3 regions of the Microbacterium longlingense genome follow, and region 2 is predicted to be linked to each of the others. Evidence: predicted binding sites of a transcription regulator. Region 2 holds the regulator's gene; each other region holds the start of a gene.
What was found. The regulator LexA, encoded in region 2, represses DNA repair genes until DNA is damaged. The targets are predictions, from matches to a motif close to TCGAACANNTGTTCGA.
Positions count from the first base shown of each region.

Region 1: AC3RXY_RS02655 (Rv2578c family radical SAM protein) is a predicted target of LexA. The motif match lies at 2,398-2,413, and genes of this name have one in related genera.
Region 3: AC3RXY_RS13510 (DmpA family aminopeptidase) is a predicted target of LexA. The motif match lies at 2,524-2,539, and genes of this name have one in related genera.

Region 1 is NZ_JBYRJA020000001.1:570,779-576,487, forward strand. Features, by position in the region: gene AC3RXY_RS02640 (GNAT family N-acetyltransferase) at 1-78, shown strand, start outside; gene AC3RXY_RS02645 (pirin family protein) at 82-1,002, shown strand; gene AC3RXY_RS02650 (acyl-CoA dehydrogenase family protein) at 1,124-2,290, opposite strand; gene AC3RXY_RS02655 (Rv2578c family radical SAM protein) at 2,456-3,514, shown strand; gene AC3RXY_RS02660 (hypothetical protein) at 3,561-4,202, opposite strand; gene AC3RXY_RS02665 (DEAD/DEAH box helicase) at 4,359-5,709, opposite strand, start outside.
Region 2 is NZ_JBYRJA020000006.1:231,418-237,126, forward strand. Features, by position in the region: gene metE (5-methyltetrahydropteroyltriglutamate--homocysteine S-methyltransferase) at 1-2,038, shown strand, start outside; gene lexA (transcriptional repressor LexA) at 2,147-2,857, opposite strand; gene AC3RXY_RS10820 (LysM peptidoglycan-binding domain-containing protein) at 3,123-3,506, shown strand; gene AC3RXY_RS10825 (histidinol-phosphate transaminase) at 3,568-4,653, shown strand; gene hisB (imidazoleglycerol-phosphate dehydratase HisB) at 4,650-5,255, shown strand; gene hisH (imidazole glycerol phosphate synthase subunit HisH) at 5,252-5,709, shown strand, end outside.
Region 3 is NZ_JBYRJA020000010.1:2,004-7,712, reverse strand. Features, by position in the region: gene speB (agmatinase) at 1-117, opposite strand, end outside; gene AC3RXY_RS13515 (Lrp/AsnC family transcriptional regulator) at 335-1,231, shown strand; gene AC3RXY_RS13510 (DmpA family aminopeptidase) at 1,337-2,503, opposite strand; gene AC3RXY_RS13505 (APC family permease) at 2,667-4,145, shown strand; gene AC3RXY_RS13500 (TetR family transcriptional regulator) at 4,167-4,766, shown strand; gene AC3RXY_RS13495 (hypothetical protein) at 5,369-5,709, shown strand, end outside.

The sequences.
Region 1 (5,709 bases), on a different contig from region 2:
CCGTACGTGGAGAAGTACCTGCGCGAGCACCCGATGGACGGCGTCGCCGTGCGCTGGCCGGACCGCGGCGCGGAGTAGGCCGTGCACGGCCCGCGGTCGGTGATGCTGGCGCCGCGCACGGTGCCGCTCGGCGGGGTCCGCGCGATGGACGTGCGCCGCACGCTGCCCAGCCGCGACCTGCCCACCGTCGGAGCGTGGTGTTTCCTCGACCGCTTCGGCCCCGACCGGGTGCGGATGCGCGTGGAACCGCATCCGCACATCGGATTGCAGACGGTCACCTGGCCGCTCGTCGGCGAGATCCGCCATCGCGACACCGTCGGCAGCGACGTGACGCTCCGCCGCGGCGCCCTGAACCTCATGACCGCCGGCCGCGGGATCGCGCACTCCGAGTACTCCGTCGGCGAGGCGGAGGTCCCGCTCGACGCCCTGCAGTTCTGGGTGGCGCTTCCCGAGGAGGCCTGCCAGGGCGCGCCGTCGTTCGAGCAGCACGACGATCTGCCGCGCGTCGAGCTGCCCGCGCAGGACGGCCCGCCCGCGACGGCCACCGTGGTGCTTGGCGCGTTCGCCGGGGTCCGCTCCCCCGCCACCGTGCACACCCCGATCGTCGGCGCCGAGATCGCGCTCGCCCCCGGTTCCCGGGTGCTGCTGCCGCTGCACACGGCGTGGGAGCACGCGGTCCTGCTCGTCTCCGGCGAGGCCCATGTGGCGGCCGAACCGCTGAACGAGGGCGACCTGCTGTTCCTCGGCGACTCCCGCGACCGCGTGGAGGTGATCAGCGAGGAGGGCGCGACGCTCTTCCTCCTCGGCGGAGAGCCCTTCGCCGAGGATCTGGTGATGTGGTGGAACTTCGCCGCCCGCACGCACGAGGAGATCGCCCGTGCCCGCGAGGACTGGGAGGCAGACACCGCCCGCTTCGGCCATGTGCCGGGCCACGGCGCGGAGCGCGTCCCGGCGCCCCCGCTCCCCGGCGTGCGGCTGCTGCCGCGCCACCGCCGCATCTGATCCGCGCGCTCAGCCCGCGCCGGGCGGCGAAGCGGTCACGGCCCGCCCCGCCACGACCCACCAGGAAAGGCCGATGGCACCAGGAGGACCTGGCGCCATCGGAAGAGCATCGAGCAGGGTGTCAGCCCCGCTTGCCCGCGATCTGACGACCGACGATGTCGCGCATGATCTCGTTGGTGCCGCCGTAGATGCGGTGCACGCGGGCGTCCGTGAAGGCGCGCGCGATCGGGTACTCCATGATGTAGCCGTAGCCGCCGTGGAGCTGCACGCCCGTGTCGAGGACCTCCCACTCGCGCTCCGTCGCCCAGAACTTCACCTTCGCGGCGTCCTCGGCGGTCAGCTTGCTGTCCTTGTAGGCGAGCATCGCGCGATCGATGTACGCCCACATCGCGTCGACGGTGGCGGCCATGTCGGCGAGACGGAAACGCGTGTTCTGGAAATCGACGATCCGCTCGCCGAAGGCCTCGCGGTCCTTGGTGTAGGCGACGGTCCAGTCGAGGGCGGCCTGCGCGGCGGCCGCGGCAGCGACGCCGATCGACAGGCGCTCGAGGGGCAGGTTCATCATCAGCTGGATGAAGCCGAGGCCCTCCTTGCCTCCGATGAGGTTCTCCTCGGGGACGAAGACATCGCTGAAGCTGAGCTCAGCGGTGTCCCAGCCGTGGAAGCCCATCTTGTCGAGCTTCTTGCCCTGGTCGAAGCCCTCCATGCCCTTCTCGATGAGGAGCAGGCTGAACGCGTCGGGGCGGTTGCCCTCGCCAGTCTTGACGAAGGTGACCACGACATCGGCCGTCGAGCCAGAGGAGATGAACGTCTTGGCGCCGTTGACGATGTACCCGCCGTCGACCTTCTTGGCGTTGGTCTTCACACCGCGCAGGTCGCTGCCCGCGCCGGGGTCGGTCATCGCGAGCGCGCCGAGCACCTCGCCGGTCGCCATGCGCGGAAGCCACTTCGCCTTCTGCTCCGGGGTGCCCATGTGCGCGATGTAGGGGACGGCGAGGTCGTCCTGGATGCCGAAGGCGCCCGCCAGGGAGCCGGCACCCGCGCCGATGACCTCTTCGTTGACGATCGCGCGGAAACGGTAGTCCTGCAGCATGCCGGCGCCGCCGAACTCCTCGGGGACGGAGAGCCCGATGAGGCCAGCCTCGCCCGCGGCGAGCATCGTCTCGCGGTCGATCTCACCGGCCGCGTCCCACGCGTCGCGCTTCTCGTTGCTGACGTAGCGCTCGATGAACTCTCGGACCATGCCCCGGAAGGCGTCGTGATCCTCGTCGTAGATGTCCCGTTCCATACAGGCCTCCTTGCCAGAGCGTGCTCCGCGGCGACGCCGTGCGAGCGGATTGTGAGATCGAGTCACAGTCTAGGCGACACTGGGTCCGATCGGGGACGCATCGGATATCGAATATATCTCCGGATTTTCTTGACAGTTCTCTCGGAGCTATGTTCGACTCGATGCATGAGGTGGCACGGGCAACGGATCGATCAGGCGGATACGGCGGCGCTGCCCGGCTTCGAGGAGCGCTCCGGCTTCGTCCGCTCCGTGCAGACACCGGAGTTCGCCGGCGTGACGTTCCACGAAGTGCTGGCCAAGTCGGCCCTGAACCACGTCCCCGGCGCCTCGCGCATGCCCTTCGCGTGGACGATCAACCCCTATCGCGGGTGCAGTCATGCGTGCGTCTACTGCTTCGCGCGCGGCACGCACACCTACCTCGAGCTCGATGCGGGGCGGGACTTCGACTCGCAGGTGGTCGTGAAGGTCAACGTGGTCGAGGTTCTCGAGCGCGAGCTGCGGCGGTCCTCCTGGCAGCGAGAGACCGTGGCCTTGGGCACCAACACCGACCCGTATCAACGCGCCGAGGGGCGGTACCGGCTCATGCCGGACATCATCCGGGCGCTCGCGGCGTCCGGCACGCCGCTGTCGATCCTGACCAAGGGCACCCTCATCCGCCGCGACATCCCCGAGCTGACCGCCGCGGCCGAGCAGGTCCCGGTCGACGTGCAGCTGTCGATCGCGGTCTTCGACGAAGACCTGCAGCGCGCGATCGAACCGGGCACCCCCACCGCTCAGGCGCGCCTCGACACGGTGCGCGTACTCAGCGATGCCGGGTTCCGCGTCGGTGTGTTCCTGATGCCGATCCTCCCCCATCTCACCGACTCGGTCGCGGCGATCGACCGGGCGCTGGGACGCATCGCCGCCGCGGGCGCCGATCACGTCGTCTACGGCGCCCTGCACCTGCGCCCCGGGGTCAAGCCGTGGTTCCTGCAGTGGCTATCGCAGCACCGTCCAGACCTGCTCTCGTCCTACCGGCATCTCTACCCGGGGGCATCGTCAGAGGCCCCGAAGGAGTACCGGCAGTGGCTGGGACGGCGCGTACGCCCCCTGCTGCGCGTGCACGGACTCGAGCGCCGCGGTGGCGACCCCATAGCGCACGCCGGGCCGTTGCGGGGCGAGCGCAGCTCCGCGGCGGCGCCCGGCCTGGCGGCGGAGAGCGCGCCAGTGCCCACCCTGTTCTGACGGGTCCGGAGCCGTTCCGACGGGTGCGGGCCCGGACGACGGCGGGCTATCGTGCGAGAACGGCACCGGGACGCCGCGCGCCCGCCGGGCGGGCGGCGGGAGCTGCCGACACGGCCGTGGCGCGGCGGGCGCGCAGCACGCCGCCGAGCTGACCGGCAGCGCAGAGCGCACCGGCCGCAGCCCAGACCGGCAGGACGCCAGGCAGCAGGCCGCCGAGCAGAGCGGGCTGGGCGAGGCCGACCAGGGCGACGATCGCGATCAGAGCCGCGATCAGAGCGGATACGGACCGCAGCAGCAGCGGCCCGGGGGCAGGGGCGGCGATCGGTTCGTCCAGGATGCTCGCCCACCACGCAGTGGAACGCACGAGCCGATGCCCGGTGCGGTGCAGCTGCCAGAGGACCAGCGCCGCCCAGACGGTGGCCGCAACGCCGATGCCCGCGATCAGGCCGTCGATGAGGGTGAGCTCGGCCGCCGGGTCGAGCAGCCAGAGCACGAGCGGTGCGACGCCGAGCGCCGCTCCCGCGAGCACCACGACGAAAGCGACAACACCCAGCAGCCAGCGCGAGGGGCGTGCATAGTCATCGCGCAGCACCCGCGTGGCGCGTGGTGCCTCGCCGACTGCGCCGTAGTGCGTCGTCGCCGAGGCGATCCACCGCTCTGACTCGTCGGTGATGAAGCGGAAGCCCATGTGCACATCCTGCCCCTCGGCAGGCCTCCGGCCCCTCAAGCGCCCCGGCGAGGCGCCCTCTCCATTCCCGCGAATTCACCAACTGTGCGCCGAATCCCCCCTGTGCGCGCCCACGGGATGGGTTCGGCGCACAGGAGGGTGGGTTCGGGGACGGGGCTAGCGGGTGAGGTCGGCTGCGGAGGGGACGCGACCGGCGATCTCGTCGATCACATCATCCCCGGGGGCGGCCTGGTCGAACGGCGCGTCGATCTCAGCGCGATCGAGCAACTCCGCCATGCGCCGCTGACGGTGCCGGGTGATGAGCGTCACCACCCGACCCTCCCGTCCGGCACGCCCGGTGCGACCGGCGCGGTGGAGATACGTCTTGTACTCGTCCGGAGCATCGGCCTGCACCACGAGGTCGATGTCGTCGACGTGGATGCCGCGGGCGGCCACATCGGTCGCCACCAGCACCTGCACGCGCCCGGACGTGAGCTTCTCCAGGTTGCGCGTGCGCTTGGCCTGGTTGAGATCGCCGTGGAGGGCGAGAGCGCGGATGCCGGCCTCGTCGAACTGCTCCGCGAGCATCTCGGCGTACGCACGGGTGCGGCTGAAGACCAGGGTCTTGCCGTCACGATCCACCAGGGAGGCCAGGATGTCGGCCTTGTCGCGGTGGTCGATCACGAGCACACGGTGGTCGATCGTCCCGGAGTCCTGATCCTCGTCTGCGACCTCGTAGACCGCCGGGTCCACCAGGAACTCATCGACCAGCGCCGCGACCTCCCGGTCCAGCGTGGCTGAGAACAGCAGTTTCTGCGATCCCTCTGCCGTGTGCCGCAGGATGCGCTGCACGGGCTCGAGGAACCCGAGCTCGCACATGTGATCAGCCTCGTCGAGCACGGCGATGCGGACCTCGGAGAGGTCGAGCTTGCCCTGCTTGTGGAGGTCTTCGATGCGGCCGGGCGTGCCGATCACGATGTCGACGCCCTTCTTGAGCGCTCCGACCTGACGCGCCTGGGGCACGCCCCCGTACACCTGCGTGGTGAACAGGCCGACCGAGCGCGCGATCGGCTGGATCGTGCGATCGATCTGCAACGCCAGCTCGCGGGTGGGCGCCAGGATGAGCGCGCGCGGTGCGCGGCCGAACTCACGGCGCTGCCCGGCCTGGGAGCGCAGGATCGACTCAACGAGCGGGGCGCCGAAGGCGATCGTCTTGCCGGAGCCGGTCCGGCCCCTGGCCAGCACGTCGCGGCCCGCGAGGATCGGAGCGATGGTCGCCGCCTGGATCGGGAACGGCGACGGCGCACCGAGCTCGCCCAGGGTGCGCACGATGTTGTCGCCGAGCCCCAGGTCGCCGAAGGACGCCCCGGAGAACTCCTCGGCGTTGACCGCCTCGGCCTGCAGGCGCTCGTGCACCACGTCGATCCGGTCGGCTTCCGCGCGCGCGTTGCGGTCGGCGTTCCAGTCGGAACGGTTCGGGCGGGTACCGCGATCGTCCCGACGCGGGCGGTCGTCGAACGTGCGGCCC
Region 2 (5,709 bases):
CGCGGAGGACGGTTCGATCGGCCTCCCCGCGTACTTCACGATCGCGCGCGGCGAGGGGGACCGGGCTCCTCTGGAGATGACCAAGTGGTTCGACTCCAACTACCACTACCTCGTTCCGGAGATCGGCCCGGAGACGGCGTTCTCGCTCTCGAACGACCGCATCGTCCGCCAGGTGGTCGAGGCCGCAGAGGCCGGGTACGTGACGCGCCCGGTCATCGTCGGCCCTGTCACGCTGCTGGCTCTGGCCAAGGCGTCGGACGACGCGCCCGCCGGCTTTGACCCGCTCACCCGCCTCGACGATCTGCTGCCGGTCTACACCGAGCTGCTCGGCCGCCTGCGCGCCGCCGGAGCGGCGTGGGTGCAGCTCGACGAGCCCGCGCTGGTCAGTGAGTCGCTGCCGGCTTCGCGTGCCGCCCTCGCCGCCGCCGCAGAGCGCGCCTACGCCGTGCTGGGCGGCGTCTCCGATCGCCCGGAGATCCTGGTGGCAGCACCGTACGCAGCGCTGGGCGACACCTTCGCCGTGCTCGCCGCCGCGCCGATCGAGGCGATCGCGGTCGACCTCGTCCGCGGAGACGTGCCGGCACCCGCCCCCGGCCTGGCAGGCAAGACGCTCGTGGGTGGCGTCGTCGACGGGCACAACATCTGGCGCGGCGACCTCTCCGCTGCCTTCGATCGGCTGGAGGCGCTGCGCGGCCTGGGCGCGGCCGCGGTCGCGGCGGCCACCTCGACCTCTCTCCTGCACGTGCCCCACGACGTCGAGGACGAGCCGTCGCTCGATCCGCGGCTGGCGTCCTGGCTGGCGTTCGCCGATCAGAAGGTCGTGCAGGTGGTCGGCCTCGCTCGCGGTCTCGCCGCCGGGCGCGATGAGATCGCCGCGGAGCTGGAGGCCGCATCGGCCGCTCTGGCCGACCGGCTGAGCGCACCAGGGGTGCGCGACGGTGCCGTGCGGGACCGCGCCGCAGCGCTCACCGCAGACGACTTCGCCCGCGGTGACTACGCCGCCCGCGTCGCCGCGCAGGAGGAGGCGCTCGCCCTCCCCGCGCTGCCGCTCACCACGATCGGCTCCTTCCCGCAGACCGGCGAGATCCGCCGTGCCCGCGCGCGCTTCACGCGCGGCGAGATCGACAACGACGCCTACGACGGCTTCCTCAAGCAGGAGATCGAACAGGTCATCCGCCTGCAGGAGGGCCTCGACCTCGACGTTCTCGTGCACGGGGAGCCGGAGCGCAACGACATGGTGCAGTACTTCGCCGAGCTGCTGGACGGCTTCGCGGTCACCGAGAACGGCTGGGTCCAGTCGTATGGCTCGCGCGCGACGCGCCCGTCGATCCTGTGGGGCGACGTGTCGCGTCCTGCTCCGATGACGGTGGCGTGGTCGTCTTACGCGCAGTCGCTCACCCCGCGGCCTGTCAAGGGGATGCTCACCGGGCCGGTCACGATCCTCGCCTGGTCGTTCGTGCGTGACGACCAGCCGCTCGGCGAGACCGCCAACCAGGTGGCCCTCGCGCTGCGCGACGAGATCGCCGACCTCGAGACCGCCGGGATCGCCGTGATCCAGGTCGACGAGCCGGCGCTGCGCGAGCTGCTGCCGCTGAAGAAGGCCGACCAGCCGGCGTACCTGGACTGGTCGGTGAACTCCTTCCGCCTGGCCACCGGTGGTGCTGCGGCGGCCACGCAGGTGCACACCCACCTGTGCTATTCGGAGTTCGGCGTGGTGATCGATGCGATCCGCGCCCTCGACGCCGATGTGACCTCGATCGAGGCGGCCCGCAGCCGCATGGAGGTCGTCTCCGACATCTCGGAGGCGGGCTTCGACCACGGCATCGGCCCCGGGGTGTACGACATCCACTCGCCGCGCGTGCCCTCGACAGACGAGGTGGAGGAGCTGCTGCGCCGTGCGGTGGCGGAGATCCCCACGCGCCAGCTGTGGGTCAACCCCGACTGCGGCCTCAAGACCCGCGGCTATGACGAGACCACGGCATCGCTGCGCAACATCGTCGAGGCCACCCGGCGCGTCCGGGAGGACCTGCCGGCCTGATCCCGGCCGCACCACAACAGGCAGACAGCACCAGAACAGGCACATGCCGGCGAAAGCCGCCTGTTCTGGTGCTGTCTGCCTGTTTCCGGTGCGCCGTTCCTGCGGTGCTCAGACGGCGCGCAGGATCGCGACGACCTTGCCGAGCACGGTCGCGTCATCGCCGAGGATCGGCTCGAAGGCGGAGTTGCGGGGGAGCAGCCACGTGTGTCCGTCGCGCTGGCGGAAGGTCTTGACGGTCGCCTCGTCGTCGAGCATCGCCGCGACGATATCGCCGTTCTCGGCTGTGTTCTGCGAGCGCACGACCACCCAGTCGCCGTCGCAGATGGCCGCGTCGATCATCGAGTCGCCGGAGACCTTGAGCATGAACAGGTCGCCCTTGCCCACGAGCTGCCGGGGGAGCGGGAACACCTCCTCCACCTGCTGCTCCGCGGTGATCGGCACGCCGGCGGCGATGCGGCCCACGAGCGGAACGAGCGCCGCATCGCCCACGGGCGGGGCGGAGTCCGCCGGGTTCTCGGTCGCGCTGCCGGGGAGGTCGATCAGCACCTCCATCGCGCGGGTCTTGCCGGGGTCGCGGCGCAGATAGCCGCTCAGCTCGAGCTGACCGAGCTGATGGGTCACGCTGGAGAGCGACTTCAGGCCCACCGCGTCGCCGATCTCGCGCATGCTGGGCGGATAGCCCTGAAGGGCGATCGAGCGCTGGATGACCTCGAGGATCGCCATCTGCTTGGGGCTCAGGGTCTTCCGCCGCCGGGTGGGCGCCTGCTCGGCAGCCGCGGATCGATCCGCCTCGACGGGGAGGTCTTCGGTGTCGCTCATCGCTGTCCTTCGCGGCTGCCGGGCCCGATGTCTGAGGTCCGTGGTGTGCTTCGTTCATCGAAACCGTATCGAAGACATCGGTGCTTTCGGAATATCTGTTCGAGCGTGTCTGGCTATCCGGTGCGCCCGGGTGGGCAGAAGCCTTGACAGATGTTCGAAATCGAAGATATCTTCGGAACAGAAGTTCGGCACTCGAACTGACGTCTCTGCACCACGGTCTCGTCAGACGGCATCCGCCCCGCGGACTTCGACGAAGGAGCATCCCATGAGCAGCATCGGCATCACCGCACCGGCCCTGAGCGCGCCCGCGTTCGCGCGTACCGCGCCCGCGACCCGTCTGCGCATCACGACCCGCGGGCGCCGCGTGCTCGCGGGTCTTGCCGCAGCGCCGGTCGTGGCTGCCCTCGCCGCCGGCCTGGTCCTGGGCGGGGCGACGGCGGCGTCGTCGTCGGATGAAACCAGCACAGCGTCCTTCGCGACGGTCGTCGTCCTGCCGGGCGACACGCTCTGGACGCTCGCAGAGGAGCTTGCCCCGGCAGCCGACCCTCGCGATGTGGTGGACGCGATCATCCGGCTCAACCAGCTCGACGGCGGGTCGATCATGATCGGCCAGGAGCTGGCGATCCCCGCGGAGTACGCGCAGCGCTGAGCGCCGTGCCGCGCGATGACCGCCGCGGCGGTCGGTGCGCGGTACGTCCTACGATTGCAGCGTGGCTGTTTCTTTCGAAGACCTCCCCATTCGCGACGACCTGCGCGGTCAGAAGCCCTACGGCGCACCGCAGGCAGCGGTACCGGTCGCGCTCAACGTGAATGAGAACACGCATCCGGTGCCCGAGGAGGTCGCCGGTGACATCCTCGATGCCATCGCCAAGGCCCTGCGCGATGTCAACCGCTACCCCGATCGCGAGTTCACCGAGTTGCGTGACGCCCTCGCCGCCTACCTCGGCGGCGGGCTGAGCCGGGAGCAGATCTGGGCGGGCAACGGCTCGAATGAGGTGCTCCAGCATGTCTTTCAGGCGTTCGCCGGGCCGGGCCGCACGGTCTTCGGGTTCGGGCCAACGTACTCGATGTATCCGCTGCTCGCGCGCGGCACGGGAGCCCGGTGGATCGAAGGCACCCGCCACCCCGACTACACGCTGACCGCAGACGAGGCGGTCGCTCAGCTGCGCGCGGCGGACCCCGATGTCGTCGTGCTCTGCTCGCCGAACAACCCCACCGGTACGCCGCTTCCCCTCGACGTGATCGAGGCCGTGGCGGACGCCGCGCGCGGGATCGTGATCGTCGATGAGGCCTATATGGAGTTCGCTCCCCAGGACGCCCCCTCGGCGATCACGTTGCTCGCCGGCCGGCCACGCGTGGCCGTGTCCCGCACGATGAGCAAGGCCTTCGCGTTCGCGGGTGCCCGGGTCGGCTACCTCGCCGCCGATCCTGCATTCATCGACGCCCTGCGACTCGTGCGCCTGCCGTACCACCTGAGTGCGCTGACGCAGGCGGCTGCCGTCGCCGCGCTCCGGAACGCCCCGACGATGCTGCGCATGGTGGACGACATCGTGGAGCAGCGCGATCGCATCACCGCGACTCTCGAGGCCCTGGGGTACGCTCCGGCGCCGTCGTGGACGAACTTCGTGCTCTTCGGCGGCGTGGCAGACCCCGCGGCGACGTGGGAGGCACTCCGTGACCGCGGAGTCCTGGTGCGCGATGTCGGCATCCCCGGCCACCTCCGGGTGAGCGCCGGCAGCGAGGCCGAGACCACGGCGTTCCTCGACGCCCTGGCGTCGGTAGGATCGGTCGCATGACCGCGCCCCGCACCGCCCGCCGCACCCGCACGACGAGCGAGTCCTCCGTCGAACTCGAGCTGAACCTCGACGGCACGGGAGAGAGCACGATCGAGACCGGCGTGCCGTTCTACGACCATATGCTCACGGCTTTCGCGCGGCACTCGCTCACCGACCTCACGGTGCGGGCCACGGGAGACACCCATATCGACGCCCACCACACCGTGGAGGACGTCGCGATCGTCCTCGGCGATGCGATCCGGGAGGCGCTCGGCGACAAGCGCGGCATCTCGCGGTATGGCGACGCGCTCGTGCCCCTCGACGAGGCGCTGGCGCAGGCCGTCGTGGACATCAGCGGACGGCCGTTCCTGGTGCACGACGGCGAGTCGGACGCGTTCGTGCATCACCTGATCGGCGGGCACTTCACCGGTTCGCTGGTGCGGCACGTGTTCGAGGCCATCTCCTTCCACGCCGGTCTCACCGTGCACGTGCGGGTGCTCTCCGGCCGGGACCCGCACCACATCGCCGAGGCGGAGTTCAAGGCCTTCGCGCGGGCATTCCGTCAGGCGAAGGCGCTCGATCCGCTGATCACCGGTGTTCCGTCGACCAAGGGAGCGCTATGACCTCCGCGCCTCGGGTAGCCGTGCTGGACTACGGCTCCGGCAACGTCCACTCCGCGGTCAAGGCGCTCGCCGAGGCCGGGGCGGATGCGGTGCTGACCTCCGATCGCACCGAGGCGATCGAGGCCGACGGCCTGGTCGTCCCCGGTGTCGGAGCGTTCGCCGCGGTGGTCGAAGCGTTGCGTGCCAGCCGCGGGGACGAGATCATCGGACGCCGGCTCGCGGGGTCCCGCCCTGTGCTGGGCATCTGTGTCGGCATGCAGGTGCTGTTCGCGCACGGCGTCGAGCGCGGCCAGGACGTCGAGGGGCTCGGCGAGTGGCCGGGGACGGTCATCGAGCTGGATGCGCCCGTTCTCCCGCACATGGGCTGGAGCACCGTCGACCCCGGGGAGGGGAGCGTGCTCTTCCGCGGCCTCGAGGACGAGCGGTTCTACTTCGTCCACTCCTATGCCGCGTG
Region 3 (5,709 bases), on a different contig from region 2:
GACGACGGCGATGTCGGCGCGGGGCACGTCCTCGATGCGAGGCAGGCGGGCGAAGGTCGCGAGCCCGGAGTAGCGCGGGTTCACCGAGGCGTCAATGGGGCCGACGTTCTCACTCATCAGGATGCTCCAGTTCTTCGTCGAATCTCGATGGAGATTAGGGCTCGGCCGACCAGAGCGTCAAGAGCAGAACTCCAGCAGCATGACGTGCTGACGCGGGTATTGTTCGCTTGTGTGCGCAGGATGCGCCGGAGTCGCCCCCGCATGGCGCCTGTGCCATGATTTCTGCAGGATCGGGATGTCACTTCCCGGTATCTCGGTTTTCTCGGGAGGCACCATGGATTTCGACGCCGAGCTCATCCGCGCCCTGCAGGAGGACGGGCGGATCAGCGTGCGGGCCCTCGCCGAACGCCTCGGGCACTCCCGCGCGGTCGTCGCCGACCGGCTGCGTACGATGCTCGCCGAGCGCAGCGTTCGCGTCGTCGCGGCGGTCGACCCCGCCTTCCTCGGTCAACACGTGCTCGCCCACGTCTCGATCCGCGCCGCGGGACCTGTCGAGCCGATCGCCGGCTACCTGCGCGATCGGGGCGAGACCGTGTTCGTCTCGGCCGTCGGCGGCGCGCACCAGCTGGTCACCGAGGTGCGACTGGGCTCGACGACCGAGTTGCACGATGTGCTCGAGCACATCCGGGCGGTCGATGGCGTCTCCGGCATCAGCACGGTGATCTACGCGAGCATCCTCAAGGGCCTCTACATCTCGGACTATCACGGCGACGTCACCCTCGACGAGCTGGACGAGGCCCTCATCGAGCATCTGCAGCGCGACGGGCGCGCGAGCTTCCGCGCTCTCGGCGACGCGGTGCGGCTCTCCCCCTCCGCCGTGACTGCGCGGGTGCAGAAGCTCCGCGACGCCGGTGTGATCAAGATCAGCGCGGTCGAGGGGCGCGGCCTCACCCACCGACAGCTGTCGATGGGCATCGGGCTCACCCTGGCCTCCGACGACGCGGTGATCGAGGCGCTGCGCGCCGATCGCGGCGTGGACTTCGCGGCGCGCACCCTCGGACGCTTCGACGTCGTCGCCACCCTCGTCGAGCCATCGGCGGGCGCTCTCTACGCCAGCCTGGAGCGCCTGCGGAGCATTCCCGGCGTCTCGGCGGTTGAGGGATGGCTGCACCTCGCCGTCTTCAAGGAGGACTACGCGCGCACCCTGCACCCGTCCCGTCTCAGCGTCTGAGGGCGGGCAGGGCACCGCGCGGCGGAGCCTGCCCGCCCATCCGCAGACACCCAGATACCCAGATACCCAGACGCCCAGAAGAGATCCGGCGAGGCGGAGGCGGGCTCAGCGCGCTCCGGCTTCTGCGATGACCCGCCGGATCTCGTCGTGCGGCAGGGCTGGGCTGTGGTGGCCGTCCCGTCCGGTCATGTCCTGCGCCGCGACGAGGGCGTTCCAGACGGCTTCGTCGACCGCCTCCACGACGGCGGTGAGCAAGGGATCGATCCGCCCCCAGGGGATGAAGCGCAGGCTCTCGTACCCGGCATGCTCGTCGTCAGGGAACACCGACGTCAGCGCGCCACGGTTGGCCGTGGAGAAGGCGAGCATGATGTCTCCCGAGAAGTGGCTGCCCGCGGTTCCGGTCCGGCCCAGGCCCAGCGCGCCGCGCCGCGCGAGGGCCGCGCACTGCCCGGGCAGCAGCGGTGCGTCGGTCGCGATGACCACGATCGCCGACCCGGCCCCGGCGGGCGCCGCGCGCCGCTCCTGCCCGATCCAGTCGCTCTCCCCCATCGGGTTCGGCGCTGCCGACAGCGCCCCGATCGGCACGCCCAGCAGCCGCAGCTCCTCGCGGGATCCGAAGTTCGCCTGAATCAGCACGCCCACCGTGTAGGCGTCTGCGCCGTAGCGGACGACCCGCGACGACGTGCCGGTGCCGCCCTTGAAGCCGTAGCAGTTCATCCCCGCGCCGCCCCCGACGTTGCCCTCCGCGAGCGCACCGTCGGTCGCGGCGTCCAGCGCCTGCTGGGCGTGCACGGGTGTGATGTGCCCGCCGTTGATGTCGTGCAGGTATCCGTCCCAGGTCTCGCCGACCACCGGGAGCATCCACTGCGTGGCGACCCGCGGCGCAGTCCGCGCCACCCATGCGTCGATGCCGCTGTGCACGGCCCCGACGGCATGGGAACTGGTGATGCCGATCGGCATCGACACGGAGCCAGACTCATCGATCCACGCCCGCCCCGTCAGCTCTCCGTTGCCGTTGAACGAGTGCACGGCCGCAGCGCAGGGCTCCCCCACCCCGGATCTCCCCCGGGGGAGGATCACGGTCACCCCGCTGCGCACGGCCTCGCGACCGTCCGCCTCGATCAACGTGCGATAGCCCACCGCGACGCCGGGCACATCGGTGATCGCGCCGAACCGGCCGGGCTCCCCCGCGAACGGAATCCCCAGATCCCGCGCCCGCTGCACGGCCGCTGGGCGTTGCGGTCGCGCGGCATTCCGCGTGGATGACCCCATGATGCTCCCTCCGTTATTTCATGAACGCCTGTTCAGCTTTCTAGCACTGATTCCTCAAAATAGCTTGACTTTGGCGCAAACTCGTCCTTGACTCCCTGTTCAAGTACAGCTCATCCGGCTGCATGCACCGTCGCACAAGACACCCTCGATTCCGGAGCCACAGATGTCTCAGTCGAATCCATCGCCCGCCCGTCCGCAGACAGCGCCCACCACGACCACGACGACCCTCGCCCAGCGGCGCCTCGGCGTGTGGGCGATCGTGTTCTTCGTCGTCTCCGCCGCCGCACCGCTGACCGTCGTCGCCAGCGCCGCGGCGACCGACTTCCGTCTCGCGGGAATCGGCGGCCCGGGTGCGATGCTCGCCAGCGGCATCGTGCTCATGCTGTTCGCATGCGGGTTCACCGCGATGACCCGATACGTCCGCAACACCGGCGCGTTCTACGTCTACGGCGCCCGCGGTCTCGGCAAGCCGGTGGGCATCGGGATCGTCTTCGTGACGATCTTCTCCTACGTCGCCCTGTGCATCTGCTTCTACGGGTTCGTCGGCTTCTTCGGCGAGATGACCTTCGCCGCACTGTTCGACATCCACCTGCCGTGGACGCTGTACGCCTTCCTCGCCTTTCTGATCACGAGCTTCCTCGGCTACCGCAAGATCGATGTGGGGGCGCGGGTGCTCGCCGTGCTGCTCACCGCCGAGGTCGGGATCCTGCTGATCCTGGCGATCGCGGTGCTGGTGCAGGGCGGGCCGGAGCCGATCTCCTTCGCGTCGTTCGCGCCGGAGAACGTGTTCTTCGCCGCCGGCAGCGGCGCGCTGTTCGTGTTCGGGTTCGGGGCGTATCTCGGGTTCGAGAGCACCGCCATCTACACCGAGGAGGCGAAGGACCCGCAGCGCACCGTGCCGGCGGCCACCTATATCTCCATCGGCTTCCTCGGCGCCTTCTACGCGTTCACCTTCTGGGTGCTCACCGTCGCGTTCGGCGTGGAGGGCGTGCTGCAGCTCGCGATGCAGGACGACTTCCAGGACATGGTGTTCCACGCCGGCGACGCCTATCTGGGCGCATGGGCCTCGATCACGATGCGGGTGCTCATCGTCACGAGCTTCTTCGCCTGTCTTCTGGCCTTCCACAACGCCGCGTCGCGCTATCTGTTCGCGCTCGGCCGTGAACGCCTGCTGCCTTCCTGGCTGGCGCAGACCCATCCGCAGACCCAGGCGCCGCACCACGCCAGCCTGGGGGTCTCCACCATCTCCCTCATCGCGATCATCGTCACCCTCGCCAGCGGGGCCGACCCGTTCCTCGGCTTCGCGCTGCCGGTGTACGCGATCGGGGTCGCGGGGCTAGTCTTCGCCCAGGCGGTGGCGGCTATCGCGGTGGTGGGCTTCTTCCTCCGGGATCGTCGCGGTCACAGCCCGTGGCGGGTGCTCGTCGCACCCGGCCTCGGCGCGCTCGGGCTCCTCACCGGCTTCGTCCTGATCGCCATGAACTTCGACCTGGTCACCGGGCTCACCGGGCCGGTGAACCTCGCGCTGCTCGCCCCGACACCCGTGCTCTTCCTCGCCGGCATCGTCGTCGGATTCGCCCTGAGAGCGCGTCGTCCGCAGCATTATGCTGAACTGACCACTCTCGCCCCTGCGGGCGAGTAGCGCCCGTCACGAGGAGGTCATGTGGTCGCGCAGCGCAAGCACGCCGCCCGTCGTGCGGAACTGATCTCCGCCACCCGTCGGGTCGCGGACCGCAGCGGGCTGGGCGGCACCAATGTGCGCGCGGTCGCCGCAGAGGCATCGGTGAGCGCGGGAAGCGTGCTGTACTACTTCCCGTCGTTCGACGACCTGATGTACGCCACCGTCGAGGGCGTGCTGGAGGAGATGTACGAACAACGCAGAGCCATCGCAGAGCAGGAGCCGGACCCTGCTCGGCGCCTGGTCGCGCTCGTCGCGGCCGGCGTACCCGAGGAGATCAGCGGCCACCTGCGCATGGCCTACGAGAGCATCCCCCTGCTGCGCGAGCAGCCGCAGTACCGGCCGTTGCACCGTTCGATCGTCGAGCGGCAGGTCGGCCTCTACCGGTCGACCATCGAACTCGGCGCCGCACTGGGCATGTTCCAGCCCACGGCGGAGCTCACCGTGATCGCACGCAATATCGTCGCCCTCGAAGACGCCTACGACCTGTACCCCCTCATCGGGGTGGAACTGGGCGCGCACGCCTCCCGGGCGAACATCCTCTCCTACGCACAGACCGTGCTCGGCTGCACGCTCCCGGCCTGAGGCCGGCCTGCAACGAGGTAGCCCTCGCCTGCGGGGAGGCTCCGCCGCCGGGCCGCGCTGTTCTGTTCGTGCGCCCGCTCATCTGCCGAGACGCGCCGTCCATCACGAACTCGACCTCGATTGCGCCGAGCCCGTTTCATCTGCTCGGCTGTGGGTCTTCACCCTCGACTGCGAGACGGAGAACGACGGACGGGACGAGTCCCGCGAGAGCACCGATCGCAGGCTCGTCGCGGACACCGTCCGCCGCGGTGGATCAACGGGGAGACAGGACCGACATGTCGCTCCGCATGAGCGTCCGCTGCTCTCGGTCAGTGATGCCGTCGCCCGGTGCTCCTCGACCGCCGGAGACGGGGTCCGTCGCGTCGAAGCGATCGCCGAACTTCGGATCACCCGGCCGCAGAAACACATGAGCCTGGCTCGTCATACCGTCGGGAAGACCCCGAGGCTGCGAGGGCGCCTGCCCGCGATGCTTCAGGTATCCCCGGCACGGCTCTCACGTCATCGCGTGTCGTTGTCGCGGCGCAGTGGGCTGAGCCCGTCCAGAAACATCGCACGGGCACCGCAGTCGGACCCGCAGTCCGTCGTGACTCACGGCTTCACCGGTGGCGCAGATTGAGCCGAGAGGCCTCGGCCGACCTGACAAGATCGAATGCATGACTCGATTCGGGCCTTTGCAGTCCCTCGCTCAAGCACTCATCGTCGGCGACCCAACGAGAAGCCACCTTCGACTCGAGGCAGAATGCGTCAGATACATCGTCGAAGGCCAGACCGCGGATTCGTATCAGTGGGATGAACTGAATCAGATTGACATGAGTCTTCCCTGCACATGGTTTCGCTACCCCGGAGCCATCGCCGGCCTAGCAGTGTCGCTCGTTACCCTCCTGACGCACGACACACCAGATTTCCGGTCGAAGCATGGCACAGCGAAGATGGCGCACGACGG